Linked DNA regions of Alicycliphilus denitrificans K601. The protein of the gene in region 3 interacts with the protein of the main gene of each other region in a pairwise test. Links are inferred from orthologs where the notes say so. Each region holds a gene or a part of one and is shown on either strand. Other genes may lie near its edges.

Region 1 (4,400 bases), 1.3 Mb from region 3 along the record:
ATTTAGCCACCTGGAACATCAACTCCCTCTCCGTGCGCCTGCCGCAGGTGCTGGCATGGCTGGTCGCCAATCCGGTGGATGCCATCGGCCTGCAGGAGCTCAAGCTGGTGGACGAGAAGTTCCCGCACGACGCCTTCGAGGCCGCGGGCTACCACGCGGTGTGCTTCGGCCAGAAGACCTACAACGGCGTGGCCATCGTGAGCCGCACGCCGCCGCGCGACGTGGTGCGCAACATTCCCGGCCACGACGACGAGCAGGCGCGCGTGATCGCCGCCACGCTGGACGTGGAAGGCGGCCCGCTGCGCCTGGTGAACTGCTACTTCGTGAACGGCCAGGCGCCGGGCACCGACAAGTTCGCCTACAAGCTGCAGTGGCTGGCCGCCCTGCACGACTGGCTGCGCGCCGAACTGGCCGCGCACCCGCGCCTGGTGCTAGTGGGCGACTTCAACGTGGCGCCCGAAGACCGCGATTCCTATGACCCCGTGGGCCTGAAGGACACCATCCACCACACGGTGGAGGAGCGCCAGCATTTCCGCCAACTGCTGGAGCTGGGCCTGACCGACGCATTCCGCATGTTCGAGCAGCCCGAGAAGAGCTATTCGTGGTGGGACTACCGGCAGCTGGGCTTTCAGAAGAACCGCGGCCTGCGCATAGACCACATCCTGGTGAGCGAGGCGCTGCGCGCGGGCGTGACGGCCTGCCGTATCGACCGCGCGCCGCGCAAGAACCCGCAGCCCAGCGACCACGCGCCGGTGGTCGCCACGCTGGGCTAAAGCTACTCTTTCAGTAGCTGCCAGCGCTTTCCCATCAAGCGCTAGGGCCTGTTCATCTCCAAAACGGGAGATGCGTTGCCTCGCCGTGGGGGCAGATGCGCGAAGCGTGGCGCGGCCAATAGCCGTAGCTATTGGCAAGCCGCGCGACAAAGCAGATGCCCCCCACGGCGGGGCAACCCGAAGGGAAGGACGAATGCCGGGCGCATTGCGGCGTTGCGGCGCTTGCCAATAGCTGCGGCTATTGGCGCGCACCGCGCCTTGCACTGCATCCCGGCATTCGTCCTTCGCACTCCCGTTTTGGAGGTGAACAGGCCCTGGCCTTTTTCATACCTCATCCGGCGCATCGAGCCCCAGTTCCTGGATCTTGCGCGTGATGGTGTTGCGGCCTATGCCCAGGCGCTGCGCGGCCTCCATGCGCCGACCGTGCGTGGCCTGCAGGGCGGTGCGGATCAGGCGCGACTCGAAGCGGCGCGCCAGCGCTTCCCACACCTCGGGCCGGCCGTCCTGCAGCAGCCTTTGCGCCTCGCGCTCCAGCGCCAGCTCCCAGCCCTCGTCGGCCGCCGCCGCGGGCGCATGGACGGGCGCGCCCGCCTGCAGCACCTCGGGCGGCAGGTCCCGCGCCGAGATCACCTGGGCCGGCGCCATGACGGTGAGCCAGTGGCAGATGTTCTCGAGCTGGCGCACGTTGCCGGGGAAGGCGAAGCGCATGAGCGTCTCCAGCGCCGCGTCGGAGATGCGCTTGGGCTCCACGCCCAGCTGGCGCGCGCTGCGCTGCAGAAAGTGGCGCGTGAGCATGGGCACGTCCTCGCGGCGCTCGCGCAGCGCAGGAAGGCGCAGGCGGATGACGTTGAGGCGGTGGAACAGGTCCTCGCGGAACGCGCCGTCCCGTACGCGCTGCTCCAGGTCCTGGTGCGTGGCGGCAATCACGCGCACATGGGACTTGACGGCGGCGTGGCCGCCCACGCGGTAGAACTGGCCGTCGGACAGCACGCGCAGCAGGCGCGTCTGCAGGTCGAAGGGCATGTCGCCGATCTCGTCAAGGAACAGCGTGCCGCCCTCGGCCTGCTCGAACCGCCCGCGCCGCTGCGTCTGCGCGCCGGTGAAGGCGCCGCGCTCGTGGCCGAACAGCTCGCTCTCCAGCAGGTCCTTCGGGATGGCGGCGGTGTTGATGGCCACGAACGGCCCGCCGGCCACGGGCGAGTGCTTGTGCAGCGCGCGCGCCACCAGTTCCTTGCCCGAGCCCGATTCGCCTGTGACCAGCACCGTGACCACGCTCTGGGACAGGCGCCCGATGGCGCGGAACACGTCCTGCATGGCCGGCGCCTGGCCCAACATCTCGGGCGCGTCGGCCTGCTGCTGCTCGGCCACCTGCTCGCGCTCGCTTTCCTCCACGGCGCGGCGAATCAGCTCCACGGCCTTGGGCACGTCGAAGGGCTTGGGCAGGTATTCGAACGCGCCGCCCTGGAAGGCGGACACGGCGCTGTCCAGGTCGGAATAGGCTGTCATGACGATGACCGGCAGGCCCGGCAGCTGCGCGCGCACCTGTTCCAGCAGCTGCAGGCCCGAGTCGCCGGGCATGCGTATGTCGCTCACCAGCACCTGCGGCCCCTGCTGCGCCGCGCCGCCCGCGGCCACGCCGGCCAGCGCGTCCAGCACCTCGCGCGCCTGCGTGAAGCTGCGCGTGGGCAGGCCCTCGCGCGCCAGCGCCCTCTCCAGGACGAAGCGAATCGAGGGGTCGTCGTCCACTATCCAGATCGGCTTCATGTATTGGTGCTCCCTTTCCCGTAGGTCTTGCATGGCCGGGATCAGGGCAGCGGGATGAGGATGCGAAAGTCCGTGCGGCCCGGTTCGCTGTCGCAGTCGATCAGGCCCTGGTGCCGCTGCACGAAGGTTTGCGCCAGCGTCAGGCCTAGCCCCGATCCACCGTCCCGGCCCGTCACCAGCGGATAAAAGATCCGCTCCCTGATGGCCTCGGGCACGCCCGGCCCGTTGTCGATGACATGCAATTCCAATGCCAGGCGGTAGCGCTGGCGCCCGAACGTGACCTGCCGGGCCACGCGCGTGCGCAGGGTGATCTGTGCGTCGCCGGCGGCGATGCGCTCGGCGAGCGCCTGAGCGGCGTTCTGCACGATGTTGAGCAGCGCCTGCAGGAGCTGCGCGCGGTCGCCGCGGAACTCGGGGATGGAGGTGTCATAGTCGCGCAGCACGGCCAGACCCTGGGGGTATTCGGCCAGCACCAGGGAGCGCACGCGCTCGCAGACTTCGTGGATGTTCACGTCGCCCACCTGGTGCGGGTGGCGGTGCGGCGCCAGCAGACGGTCCACCAGGCCCTGCAGGCGGTCGGCCTCGTGGATGATGACCTGGGTGTATTCGGCAAGCTCGGGGCCAGGCAGCTCCATCTGCAACAGCTGCGCCGCGCCGCGTATGCCGCCCAGCGGGTTCTTGATCTCGTGCGCCAGGTTGCGGATCAGCTCCTTGTGCGCCTGGGCCTGCTCGCGCAGGCGCTCCTCGCGGTCCTGGCGCGCCTGGGCCTCCAGCGGCCACAGCTCCACGATCACCTCGCTGCCGGGCTCGGCCCGCGCCACGTTGGCGTGCACGGGCAGCGGCTCCTGCGGCGGACGGCGCAGCGCGGCCTCGAAGCGCAGCGCCGCGAAGTCGCGCCCGCGCGCGCCCGCCAGCGCCTTGCGCAGGATGGCCGGGTCGGTCAGCAGCGCGCCGAAGTCCGTGCCCTCCAGCATGCGGCGCGACAGGCCCAGGGCGTCCTCCAGCGCGGCGTTGACGAACACCACTGCACCATCGGGGTGCAGCACGGCCACCAGCGTGGAGATGAGGTCCAGCGCCTGGTAGCGCTCCGCGGGCCGGGGTGCCGAAATGATGGTGTCCCCTTGCCTTGCCCGCGCTTACTTGTTCAAGCGCGCGAGTTCGCGCTTGATGCCGGCCACGTCGGCCTCGGCGCGGCTCACGGCGGACTTGAGCTCGGCCGTGCGCTCGATGTAGCCCTGCGGGTTGCGCATCTCCAGGGCCGATCGCTGGGGATAGCCGTCGTTGTATTCCTTGCGCAGCTCGGCCAGGCGCGCCTCGGCCTTACGCAACTCGGCCTCGAGGATGGCGCGCGCATCGGCGTCGCGTGCGCGCTGGTCGGCCGCATCCACGCGCGGCGCATTCGCCGGCGGGCTGCCGGCGCCGGCCCCGCCGCTTGGCGCCGCCGCGGCCGGCCGCGGGGCCTGCAGCACCGTCACGTTGCCGCCTTCGACGAGCTTGCAGCCGCGCTCCTTGGCCTGGGCGGCGTTGTTGGTGTACTCGTTGCCGCAGCGGTAGATGCGGTCCTGCGCCCAGGCGGGCTGCAGCATGGCGGCAATGACGGTCAGGGCGAACAGGCTGTGTTTCATCGAACTCCTCACATGACATGCGCGGCGCATGCACGGCGGCGCTGAGTATCCCCCAATCCCCCCGGACCGCCAATTGCGGCGCCCGATTCGCCCACGCGGGCCACCATGCAAAAGGGGCGGCCGCGGCCGCCCCTGGCACACCGCCGGGAGGCCGAAGCGCCCCCCTGCGCCGCTCACAGCGAGTAGTACATGTCGTACTCGACGGGATGCGGCGCCATGCGGAAACGCTGCACTTCGC
Region 2 (4,831 bases), 2.8 Mb from region 3 along the record:
CAGAAGTTCGCCGAGGGCCACGGCCTGTCGGTGGTGCGCGAGTTCTGCGGCCACGGCATAGGCCAGAAATTCCACGAAGACCCCCAGGTGCTGCACTACGGCCGCCCCGGCACCGGCCAGGAACTGGTGCCCGGCATGACTTTCACCATCGAGCCCATGCTCAACCAGGGCAAGCGCGACATCAAGGAACTGGGCCAGGACGGCTGGACCATCATCACCAAGGACCGCAGCCTGTCGGCCCAGTGGGAGCACACGGTGCTGGTCACGCCCACGGGCTACGACGTGCTCACGCTGTCGGCGGGCTCGCCCCCTCTGCCCCCGTTCGTGAAGGCCACCACCACCTGAGGGCCTGGCACGGAGCCGGCGCGCACGGTTCTTGCTAAGTCCATCTCATGTCATCACGCCATCCTCTGCCCCCTTCCGACTCCGCCTCTCTGCACGCGCTGCGCGACGGCTACCGCCAGGACAAGGCCGCCCTGCTGGCCAGGCTGCACGTGCCCGACGCCTCCACGCGCGGCATCCGCAGCCTGCTGCGCAGGCTTTCCGCGCTGGCCGACACGGTGCTGTGCCGGCTGTGGACGCACGCGCAGCTGCCGCAGAGCTGGGCCCTGGTGGCAGTGGGCGGCTACGGGCGTGCCCAGCTGTTCCCGCATTCCGACGTGGACGTGCTGCTGCTGCTGCCCGACGGCACGCAGGCGTGCGCCGACGAGGCGCGCAAGCCCATCGAGGCCTTCATCGGCAGCTGCTGGGACGCGGGCCTGGAGATCGGCTCCAGCGTGCGCACCACGGCCGAGTGCCTGGCGGAGTCCGCCGCCGACGTGACGGTGCAGACCGCGCTGCTGGAATCGCGCCTGGTGTGCGGCAGCGCGGCGCTGTTCGAGGACTTCCGCCGGCGCTACGACGCGCAGATGGACCCGCGCGCCTTCCTGGTCGCCAAGACGCTGGAGATGCGCCAGCGCCACACCAAGTACGAGGACACGCCCTACGCGCTGGAGCCCAACTGCAAGGAATCGCCCGGCGGCCTGCGCGACCTGCAGATCATCCTGTGGGCGGCCCGCGCGGCGGGGCTGGGCCGCACCTGGCGCGAGCTGGAGGCCAGCGGCCTGGCCACGCCCTTCGAGGTGCGCCAGATCGAGCGCAACGAGGCGCTGCTGTTCCTCATCCGCGCGCGCCTGCACGTGCTCGCGGAGCGGCGCGAGGACCGCCTGGTGTTCGACCTGCAGACCGCCGTGGCCGAGGCCTTCGGCTACCGCTCCACCGCGCCGGACGGCCGGGGGCTGGCCATGCGCGCCAGCGAAACGCTGATGCGCCGCTACTACTGGGCCGCCAAGGCCGTGTCGCAGCTCAGCCAGATCCTGCTGCTGGGCATAGAAGAGCGGCTCAACCCCTCCACGCACGAGCTGCGCCCCATCAACCCGCGCTTCTTCGAGAAGGCCGGGCTCATCGAGGTGGCCAGCGACGACCTGTACGAGAAGCACCCGCACGCCATCCTGGAGACCTTCCTGCTCTATGAGAGCACGCTGGGCCTGAAGGACCTGTCTGCGCGCACGCTGCGCGCGCTCTACAACGCGCGCGCCGTGATGGACAGGCGCTTTCGCCACGACCCGGCCAACCGCGCGCTGTTCATGCAGATACTGCGCCAGCCGCGCGGCATCACGCACGCCATGCGGCTCATGAACCAGACCTCGGTGCTGGGGCGCTACCTGTGGCCGTTCCGCCGCATCGTGGGCCAGATGCAGCACGACCTGTTCCACGTCTACACGGTGGACCAGCACATCCTCATGGTGCTGCGCAACATGCGGCGCTTCTTCATGGCCGAACATGCGCACGAGTACCCGTTCTGCTCGCAGCTGGCTGCGGGCTGGGACAAGCCCTGGATCCTGTACGTCGCGGCGCTGTTCCACGACATCGGCAAGGGCCGCGGCGGCGACCATTCGCAGATCGGCGCGCAGGAGGCTCGGCACTTTTGCCGCCAGCACGGCGTGGAGCGCGAGGACGCGCGGCTCATCGAATTCCTCGTGGCCGAGCACCTCACCATGAGCCAGGTGGCGCAGAAGCAGGACCTGTCCGACCCCGGCGTGATCGCGGCGTTCGCGCGGCGCGTGGGCAACGAGCGCTACCTCACCGCCCTGTACCTGCTCACCGTGGCCGACATCCGCGGCACGTCCCCGAAGGTCTGGAACGCCTGGAAGGGCAAGCTGCTCGAAGACCTGTACCGCGCCACGCTGCGCATGCTGGGCGGGCGCGCGCCCGACGCCGCCGCCGAGATCGAGGCGCGCAAACGCGAGGCGCTGATCCTGCTGGCCCTGAGCGCCCTGCCCCACGAGGCGCACAAGCGCCTGTGGGGGACGCTGGACGTGAGCTACTTCATGCGCCACGAGGCGCCCGACATCGCCTGGCACACGCGCCACCTCTCGCGCCACGTGGGCAGCACGCGGGCCATCGTGCGCGCCCGCCTGTCCCTGGCCGGCGAGGGGCTGGAGGTGCTGGTCTACGCGCCCGACCGGGCCGACCTGTTCGCCCGCATCTGCGGCTACTTCGACCGGGCGGGCTTCTCCATCCTGGACGCGCGCGTGCACACGGCGCGCAACGGCCACGCGCTGGACACGTTCCAGGTCGTGGCCTCCAGCCAGCCCGGCGCCTACCGCGAGCTCATCCACATGGTCGAGAGCGACCTGCAGCGCGCCATCGAGGACCAGGGCGCGCTGCCCGAGCCCGCGCGCAGGCGCGTGTCGCGCCGCGTCAAGAGCTTCCCCATCGCGCCGCGCGTGACGCTGCGCCCCGACGAGCAGGCCCAGCGCTGGCTCATCAGCATCTCCGCCAGCGACCGCGCCGGCCTGCTGTACATGGTGGCGCGCGTACTCTCGCGCCATGGCCTGAACGTGCAGCTGGCCAAGGTCAGCACTCTGGGCGAGCGCGTAGAGGACACCTTCCTGGTGCAGGGCCCGGAGCTGCAGAGCAACGCACAGCAGATCCGCATCGAGACCGAACTGCTGCAGGCGCTGGCGGATCAGTAGATCGGCGCGTCAGTGCGCGTGCGCGCCCGCCACGGGCACCAGCCTGCCGTTCTTGTCGTAGAGCTTGCCGTCGACCACCACGTCGCCGTCGTACAGGCTGGCCAGCACATGCGCGCTCAGCGTGCGGTCGGAGGCCGCGACGAACACCGACTGCTGGTCCGAGTTGCCCCGCTTGAAGTGGTTGAACAGCAGGTTGAGCACGATGGCGACCAGGGCCGTGGCGCTGATGCCGGAGTGGAAAATGGTCGCGAACCAGTCGGGGAACTGCGCGTAGAACTTGGGCGCGACGACGGGAATCAGGCCCGCGCCCACCGAGGTGGCGACCACGATCAGGTTCATGTTGTTCTGGTAGTCCACCTTGGACAGGGTGCGTATGCCGCTGGCCGCCACCGTGCCGAACAGCACCAGCCCGGCGCCGCCCAGCACCGACGGCGGCACGCAGGCCACCACGCGGCCCATGACGGGCAGCACGCCCAGCGCAATCAGGATCAGGCCGCTGTAGGCCACGACGAAGCGGCTCTTGACGCCCGTGACGGCCACCAGGCCCACATTCTGCGCAAAGGCACTTTGCGTGAACGAGCCGAACAGCGGCGCGACGATGCTCGACAGCATGTCGGCGCGCAGGCCGTCGCCCAGGCGGCGCGAATCGACGCGCGTGCCCACGATGTCGCCCACCGCCAGCACGTCGGCGGAAGTCTCGACCAGGATGACCAGGATGACGATGAACATCGACAGGATGGCCGCGGCGTTGAACACCGGCCAGCCGAAGTGCAGCGGCGCGGGAATGGCGAACCACGCGCCCTGCGCCACCTGCGAGAAATCCGCCTTACCCAGCAGGGCCGCCACCAGCGTGCCGATGACAATGGACAGCAGGATCGACAGGCGCGAAATCGCGGCATTGCCCAGCTTGGAGAGCACCAGCACGGTCACCAGCGCAATGCCCGCCAGCGCGATGTTGCCCATGCTGCCGTAGTCGGCCGCGCGGGCGTTGCCCCCCATGGCCCAGTGCGCCGCCACGGGGATCAGCGACAGGCCGATCACCGTGATGACGCAGCCATTGACCAGCGGCGGGAAAAAGCGCGTGACCTTGGAGAACACCGGAGCGATCAGCAGGCCCAGAACGGCCGAAGCCATCACCGCACCCAGGATGCCCTGCATGCCGCCGCCGGTCTGCAGGATGCTGACCATGGTGGCCACGCCGGCGAACGACACGCCCTGCACCAGCGGCAGACGGCTGCCGAAGAACGGGATGCCCAGGGTCTGCAGCAGCGTGGCCACGCCGCCCATGAACAGGCAGGCGGTGATGAGCAGGCCGGTGTCAGAGGCCGGCATGCCGGCCGCCTCGGCCACGATCAGCGGCACGGCGACGATGCCGCCGTACATGGTCAGCACATGCTGCAACCCATAGGCTAGGTTGGCACCCAGGCCCAGGTTTTCGTCCTCCGGCCGTGGGGTCGCATGGGCGGAGTTGAGGGAATGCGTGTTCATCGTCGTCTCCTGATGGGTCCTTGGAACAGGGCTCTTCGCGGCCTCTTGGTTCGCTGCGCCGTCCTCTTTTTTTGCGGGATACGCGTCGTTTTCGCCATCGCACCCAGCCTCTTCGACCACGGCATGCGTGGCACTTTACGAGCAGCTACGGGAAAAATTGCATACTGTTATGTATACAGTCTTTGACCCTTCTTCCCACCATTCGCGGCCCGCGAACGGGCCGCGGCCGCCTCACTCGTCCTCGACCGTGCCGATGTCCGGGAACAACACCTCGGTGAAGCCGAACTGGCTGAAGTCGCGCATACGCATGGGGTAGAGCTTGCCCC
Region 3 (6,108 bases):
CGGCGGGGCGCAGCCCCCGGCGCAGGGCGGATGGGTGGGAGGGGAGAGTTGGCATGGGACGGATCGGCTCATGCCGGGCGTCGCGCCGCAGCCATGCCTCGAACGCCTGCCGGTCGCGCGCGCTGGCCTCCAGCGACTCCAGCAGCAAGGCTCGCTCCTCCGGGGACGGCGCCAGCTCCGCCGGCAGCGCCGCGATGGCGTCGAGGTAGGTCTGCTTCAGCTCGCGCCGCCGCCCGAGGTTGATGAGCAGCCGCTTGGCCACCGTGGACAGGTAGGCGCGCGGCGTGGATGACCCGCAGGAAGGTCTCCGACGCCACGTCCTCGGCCTCGGCACGGTTGCGCAGCCGGCCGTGCAGGCGCTACAGCAGCCACGGCTGGTGGTCGGCGAAGAGCTGCGCCACCATGGCTCCGGACGGGGCCACGGCGGCGGGCGCCGGCGATTGCGTACCGGTGCGAAAGGGCATGGGGGGCAGTTGCGGCATGGGAATGAGAGTTTTTCTCATTTTTTGCGGGGCGGCCTCCCCGCCGGCCTGGGCGGTCAGGCCTGCGTGCCGCGCAGCACCCGCCTGTACTGTACCGCCTCGGCCACATGGGCCACGCCCACCTGCTCCGACGCCGCCAGGTCGGCGATGGTGCGTGCCACCTTCAGCGCGCGGTGCGTGCCGCGCGCCGACCAGCCCATGCGCGCGGCGGCGGTCTGCAGGAAGCGCGCTGCGGCCTCGTCCAGCGCGGCCATGCGGTCGAGCTGCTGGCCTTGCAGTGCTTGGTTGGGCGTGCCCTGGCGCGCCAGGGCCAGCGCGTGGGCGCGGGCCACGCGCTCGCGCACGGCGCTGCTCGCCTCGCCGGCGGGGGCGTTCAGCAGGTCCTCGGCGGGCAGGTGCGGCACCTCCACGTGCAGGTCTATGCGGTCGAGCAACGGGCCGCTCAGCTTGCCCTGGTAGCGCGCCACCTGGTCCGGCGTGCAGCGGCAGGCGCGCTGGGCGGAGCCCGCGAAGCCGCAGGGGCAGGGGTTCATGGCGGCGACGAGCTGAAAGCGCGCCGGGAACTCGGCGCGCTGCGCCGCGCGCGAGATGGTGATGAGGCCGGTCTCCAGCGGCTCGCGCAGGGCCTCCAGGGCGCTGCGTGCGAATTCGGGGAACTCGTCGAGGAACAGGACTCCCTCGTGCGCCAGCGAGATCTCGCCGGGCCGCGGCGGCGATCCCCCGCCCACCAGTGCGACGGCGCTGCAGCTGTGGTGCGGGCTGGCCGTGACGCGCTGCATCCACTGCGCGCCCGTGAAGCGCCCGGCCAGGCTGGCGATGGCCGCGCTCTCCAGCGCCTGCTCCACGCTCATCGGCGGCAGCAGGCTGGCGAAGCGCTGCGCCAGCATGGATTTGCCCGAGCCCGGAGGGCCCACGAGCAGCAGCCCATGGCCGCCGGCTGCGGCGATTTCCAGTGCGCGCTTGGCGGCGGCCTGGCCCTTCACGTCAGCAAGGTCGGGGCTGCTGGTGTGGACGGCGGGCGCGGCCGGCGCCAGGCGCTGCCAGCCGTCGTTGTCTTCCTGCGGCGGCGCGGCTGCGGGCAGGAACTGGCGCACCACGTCCAGCAGGTGGCGCGCGCGGTAGATCTCGGCGCCGGGCACCAGGGCGGCCTCCTCGGCGCTGCCCGGCGGCAGCACCATGCGCACGGGCGGCTGCTCGGCGCGCAGCGCCAGGCTGGTGGCCAGCGCGCCGCGCACGGGCCGCAGCAGGCCCGACAGCGACAGCTCGCCCGCGAACTCCCAGCCCGCCAGGCGTTCAGCGGCGATCTGCCCGCTGGCGGCCAGGATACCCAGGGCGATGGGCAGGTCGTAGCGCCCCGAGTCCTTGGGCAGGTCGGCCGGCGCCAGGTTCACGGTGATCTTCTTGTTGGTGGGGAACTCCAGCCCCGCGTTCTGCAGGGCCGAGCGCACGCGCTCGCGCGCCTCCTTCACCTCCACGTCGGCCAGGCCCACGAGCGCGAAGCTCGGCAGGCCGTTGGCCAGATGCACCTCCACGGTGACGGCGCTTGCCTGCAGGCCCAGCAGGGCGCGGCTTTGCACCAAAGCAAGACTCATCGCGTGAACCCTCCCCAATCTGGTGCACGGCCCTGCGGCGGGACCGCGCCCTGGCTGCCAAATGTACCTGCATGGTGGCTGGCACGGTCCGTGCATTGGGGGTTGTGTCCGCTTTCCACACACAACCCCGGAGGAACCATGTCCCATGCATCCCTGAAGTCCCTGAGCCTGGCCCTGGTGGCCGCGGCCATGCCCGTGCTGGCGAGCGCCGAGCTGACGGCCAACGTGGCGCTGACCAGCAATTACAAGTTCCGCGGCCAGGACCAGGACGTGCACCGCATCAAGGCGGTGAGCCCGGCCATCCAGGGCGGCTTCGACTACACGTTCGGCGAGAGCGGCTTCTACCTGGGCAACTGGAATTCCAGCGTGGACTGGCTGCAGGGCAACTCGATCGAGTCCGACCTGTACGGCGGCTACCGCTTCAAGGCCGGCGCGCTGGACCTGGACCTGGGCGCGCTCGCCTACATCTACCCCGGCAACACCGCCGGCAACACCACCGAGCTGTACGGCGCGGCCACCTGGGGGCCGCTCACGGCCAAGTACTCGCACACCGTGTCCAAGGACTATTTCGGCTGGGCCGGCGCCAAGACGTCGGGCCTGCGCGGTCGCAACACGGGCTATCTGAACCTGGCGTTTGCCAGGGAGGTGGCGCCCAGCGTCACGCTCAAGGCGGCCGTGGGCTACACGCGCTTCGCTGGCGACATCCGCGACCTGGGCGTGCCCAGCTACGTGGATTACAGCGTGGGCGGGGCCTACGACTTCGGCGCCGGCCTATCGCTGTCCGCAGCCGTCGCGGGCGCCAACAAGAAGGGGTTCTTCGGCGACGCCAACAAGGCGCGCCTGATCGTCACCCTGTCCAAGACTCTGTAAGCCAGCAAAGGAGCCGATCATGAAAATGATCACCGCCATCATCAAACCCTTCAAGCTCGACGAGGTGCGCGAGGCGCTGTCGGACGTCGGCGTGCAGGGCATCACCGTGACCGAGGTGAAGGGCTTCGGCCGCCAGAAGGGCCACACCGAGCTGTACCGCGGCGCCGAGTACGTCGTGGACTTCCTGCCCAAGGTGAAGATCGAGGCCGCCGTGGCCGACGATCTGGCCGAGCGCGTCATCGAGGCCATCGAGGGCGCCGCGCGCACCGGCAAGATCGGCGACGGCAAGATCTTCGTGGCCGACCTGGAGCAGGTCGTGCGCATCCGCACCGGCGAGACCGGCGGGCAGGCCCTTTGACCCCAGCCACGGAGAATCCAACATGAGAAAACTGCTTGCCTCCCTGGCGCTGGGCCTTCACCTGCTGGCCGGCGGCACCGCCGCGCTGGCGCAGGCGCCCGCCGCCGCACCCGAGCCCGTCGCCGCAGCTGCCGCGCCCGCGCCCGACGCCGCGCCGGCCACGGCCCCCGAAGCCGCGCCCGCGCCCAAGGTCGATTCCGGCGACACCGCCTGGATGCTGACCTCCACGCTGCTCGTGATCCTGATGACCATCCCCGGCCTGGCCCTGTTCTACGGCGGCCTGGGCCGCGCCAAGAACATGCTGTCGGTGCTGATGCAGGTGTTCGTGGTCTTCTCGCTCATCTCCATCCTGTGGTCGCTCTATGGCTACAGCCTGGCGTTCTCGGGCGAGGGCAGGCTCGTGGGCGACCTGTCCAAGGCCTTCCTGCAGGGCGTGGGCCCGGAGACCTTCGGCGCGCTCGCGACCATACCCGAGTACGTGTTCCTCGCCTTCCAGGGCACGTTCGCGGCCATCACCGTGGCGCTGGTCGTGGGCTCGTTCGCCGAGCGCATGCGCTTCTCGGCCGTGCTGATCTTCGCGCTGCTGTGGTTCACCTTCAGCTACGTGCCCATGGCGCACATCGTCTGGGGCGGCGGCCTGCTGGCGCAGGACGGCGCGCTGGACTTCGCGGGCGGCACCGTGGTGCACATCAACGCCGGCATCGCCGGCCTGGTGGGCGCCTACATGGTGGGCAAGCGCATAGGCTTTGGCCGCGAGGCGTTCACGCCGCACTCGCTCACGCTGACCATGGTGGGTGCGTCGCTGCTGTGGGTTGGCTGGTTCGGCTTCAACGCCGGCTCGGCCGGCGCCGCCAACGCCGCCGCGGGCCTGGCCTTCGTGAACACCGTGCTGGCCACTGCCGCCGCCACGCTGTCGTGGATCGCGGGCGAGGCGGTGCACAAGGGCAAGGCATCGATGCTGGGCGCCGCGTCGGGCGCCGTGGCGGGCCTGGTGGCCGTCACGCCGGCCGCGGGCTTCGTCGGGCCCATGGGCGCCATCGCCATCGGCCTCGTCGCCGGCCTGGTGTGCCTGTGGGGCGTGGGCGGCTTGAAGCGCATGCTCCGGGTGGACGACGCCTTCGACGTCTTCGGCGTGCACGGCGTGGGCGGCATCGTGGGCGCCATCCTGACCGGCGTGTTCGCCGCCCAGGGTCTGGGCGGCACGGGCGGGGCCACGCCCGAGACCTTCAGCATGGGCGCGCAGGTGTGGATCCAGACCAAGAGCGTGCTGTTCACCATCGTGTGGTCGGGCGTGGTGTCGGTCGTCGCGTACAAGATCGCCGACCTGCTGGTGGGCCTGCGCGTGGACGAGGAGTCCGAGCGCCAGGGGCTGGACATCAGCGCGCACGGCGAGACGGCGTACCACCGCTGAACACGAAACGGGCAACCGTTATTCCAAGGACTTTGGCCCGCCGCGCGCGGGCCTTTTTTCTGGATGCGGGTGTTATGCCTCTGATGGCCAATTCCTTTTAAAAACAACAACTTAGGTTGTTTTTCTGCGGATGCAAAAGAAAATTACCGGCACCCTCGTGCGGATGTCGCCGGTGCCGACAGAACTACCGACCCGCGGCGCCGAGTCCTTGTGCCAAGAAGGAGTCCAGCGGGGTAACTGATAAGACATGCTCAGGCGCAACAGGTGTGCGCCACATCGCCTCTGCCTCGAAAAGGTGTGCGTCTTCGCGAACAGTTTGGTGGTAGCGGCTCAGTATCGTGGTCGACATAGGGTGGCAGGCACGTAAGGCATTGCCGGGCACCGCGACCTCTACGACCACCGGTTTGCCGATGCTCGCAAGCTTTGGGGTAATCGATGGGTGGTTGTCAAAGGGCATCGAGATGGCTTCTCCGCCATACAAGGAGAAGAAGTACTCAACCCCACAGTCGTCGAGAATCAAGTTTCGAGTGAGGCAGGCCCATAGCTGGCCATTTCTCAGAACACCCTGCCGTTCTTTGACAAAGTATTTGTGCCAGGCCGCCCTCATCTCGGCTAGTTCAGAGTCGGTAAATAGGCCTCCAAACTTTACGACGAACTCAGCTTGATGCCGGGCGACATCCTGAACAGCCCCGGATTTCGAGGAGGCACCAACTCTTGAGAAGATGGAGCCATGAACAAGTCACCGAAGTTCTCCCCGGAAGTCCGCGAGCGCGCCGTTCGCATGGTGCAGGAGCACCGAGCCGACTACCCGTCGCTGTGGGCAGCCATTGAATCGATTGCGCCCAAGATTGGCTGCGTGCCGCAGACCTTGAATGACTGGGTCAAGAAGGCCGAGGTCGACAGCGGCCAGCGCCCCGGCACCACCACGGCAGACGCCCAGCGCATCAAGGAACTGGAGCGTGAGGTCAAAGAGCTGCGCCGGGCCAACGACATCCTGAAGACGGCCAGCGCGTTTTTCGCGCAGGCGGAGCTCGACCGCCGATTGAAGTCTTGAAGAACTACATCGACCGCCACCGTGATGACTACGGGGTCGAGCCCATCTGCCGGGTGCTGCAGATGGCCCCGTCGTGTTACTGGCGCCACGCAGCCCGGCAACGCAACCCGCAACTGCGCAGTCAACGCGTCCAGCGTGACGAGGGTTTGAAAGCCGACATCCAGCGCGTGTGGCACGCCAACTGGCAGGTCTACGGGGCCGATAAGGTCTGGCTGCAGATGAACCGCGAGGGCATCGCAGTGGCGCGCTGCACGGTCGAGCGCCTGATGCGTGCCATGGGCTTGCAAGGAGCACGCCGTGGCAAGACAGTGCGCACCACCACGCCGGACACATCGGCACCG

The links. Proteins that work in one complex are often made in the same cells at the same time.
Region 1: the proteins of glnK (region 3) and glnL interact in binary tests that used the Escherichia coli proteins (3 or more experiments, as listed by UniProt). The link is inferred for Alicycliphilus denitrificans K601 from one-to-one orthologs.
Region 2: the proteins of glnK (region 3) and ALIDE2_RS14555 interact in binary tests that used the Escherichia coli proteins (3 or more experiments, as listed by UniProt). The link is inferred for Alicycliphilus denitrificans K601 from one-to-one orthologs.

Annotation. Positions count from the first base shown.
Region 1 is NC_015422.1:1,512,793-1,517,192, reverse strand. The notes cover bases 1,615-4,400. They hold glnL (nitrogen regulation protein NR(II)), read right to left. Parts: upstream 3,650-4,400; coding sequence 2,579-3,649; downstream 1,615-2,578. Other genes in these bases: glnA (type I glutamate--ammonia ligase), read right to left, coding at 4,336-4,400; ALIDE2_RS07160 (hypothetical protein), read right to left, coding at 3,674-4,162; ntrC (nitrogen regulation protein NR(I)), read right to left, coding at 1,615-2,537. Outside these bases: xth (exodeoxyribonuclease III), read left to right, coding at 1-773; more of ntrC, read right to left, coding at 1,098-1,614.
Region 2 is NC_015422.1:3,060,704-3,065,534, forward strand. Bases 1-3,217 are described here. They hold ALIDE2_RS14555 ([protein-PII] uridylyltransferase), read left to right. Parts: upstream 1-392; coding sequence 393-3,017; downstream 3,018-3,217. Other genes in these bases: map (type I methionyl aminopeptidase), read left to right, coding at 1-345; ALIDE2_RS14560 (nucleobase:cation symporter-2 family protein), read right to left, coding at 3,027-3,217. Outside these bases: more of ALIDE2_RS14560, read right to left, coding at 3,218-4,505; def (peptide deformylase), read right to left, coding at 4,737-4,831.
Region 3 is NC_015422.1:245,087-251,194, forward strand. The notes cover bases 1,753-4,632. They hold glnK (P-II family nitrogen regulator), read left to right. Parts: upstream 1,753-2,963; coding sequence 2,964-3,302; downstream 3,303-4,632. Other genes in these bases: ALIDE2_RS01060 (YifB family Mg chelatase-like AAA ATPase), read right to left, coding at 1,753-2,074; ALIDE2_RS01065 (TorF family putative porin), read left to right, coding at 2,213-2,944; ALIDE2_RS01075 (ammonium transporter), read left to right, coding at 3,325-4,632. Outside these bases: ALIDE2_RS25685 (TonB-dependent receptor plug domain-containing protein), read right to left, coding at 1-32; ALIDE2_RS25605 (hypothetical protein), read right to left, coding at 360-482; more of ALIDE2_RS01060, read right to left, coding at 539-1,752; more of ALIDE2_RS01075, read left to right, coding at 4,633-4,713; ALIDE2_RS24900 (hypothetical protein), read right to left, coding at 4,898-5,233. UniProt on the Escherichia coli protein: Involved in the regulation of nitrogen metabolism. Regulates the activity of its targets by protein-protein interaction in response to the nitrogen status of the cell.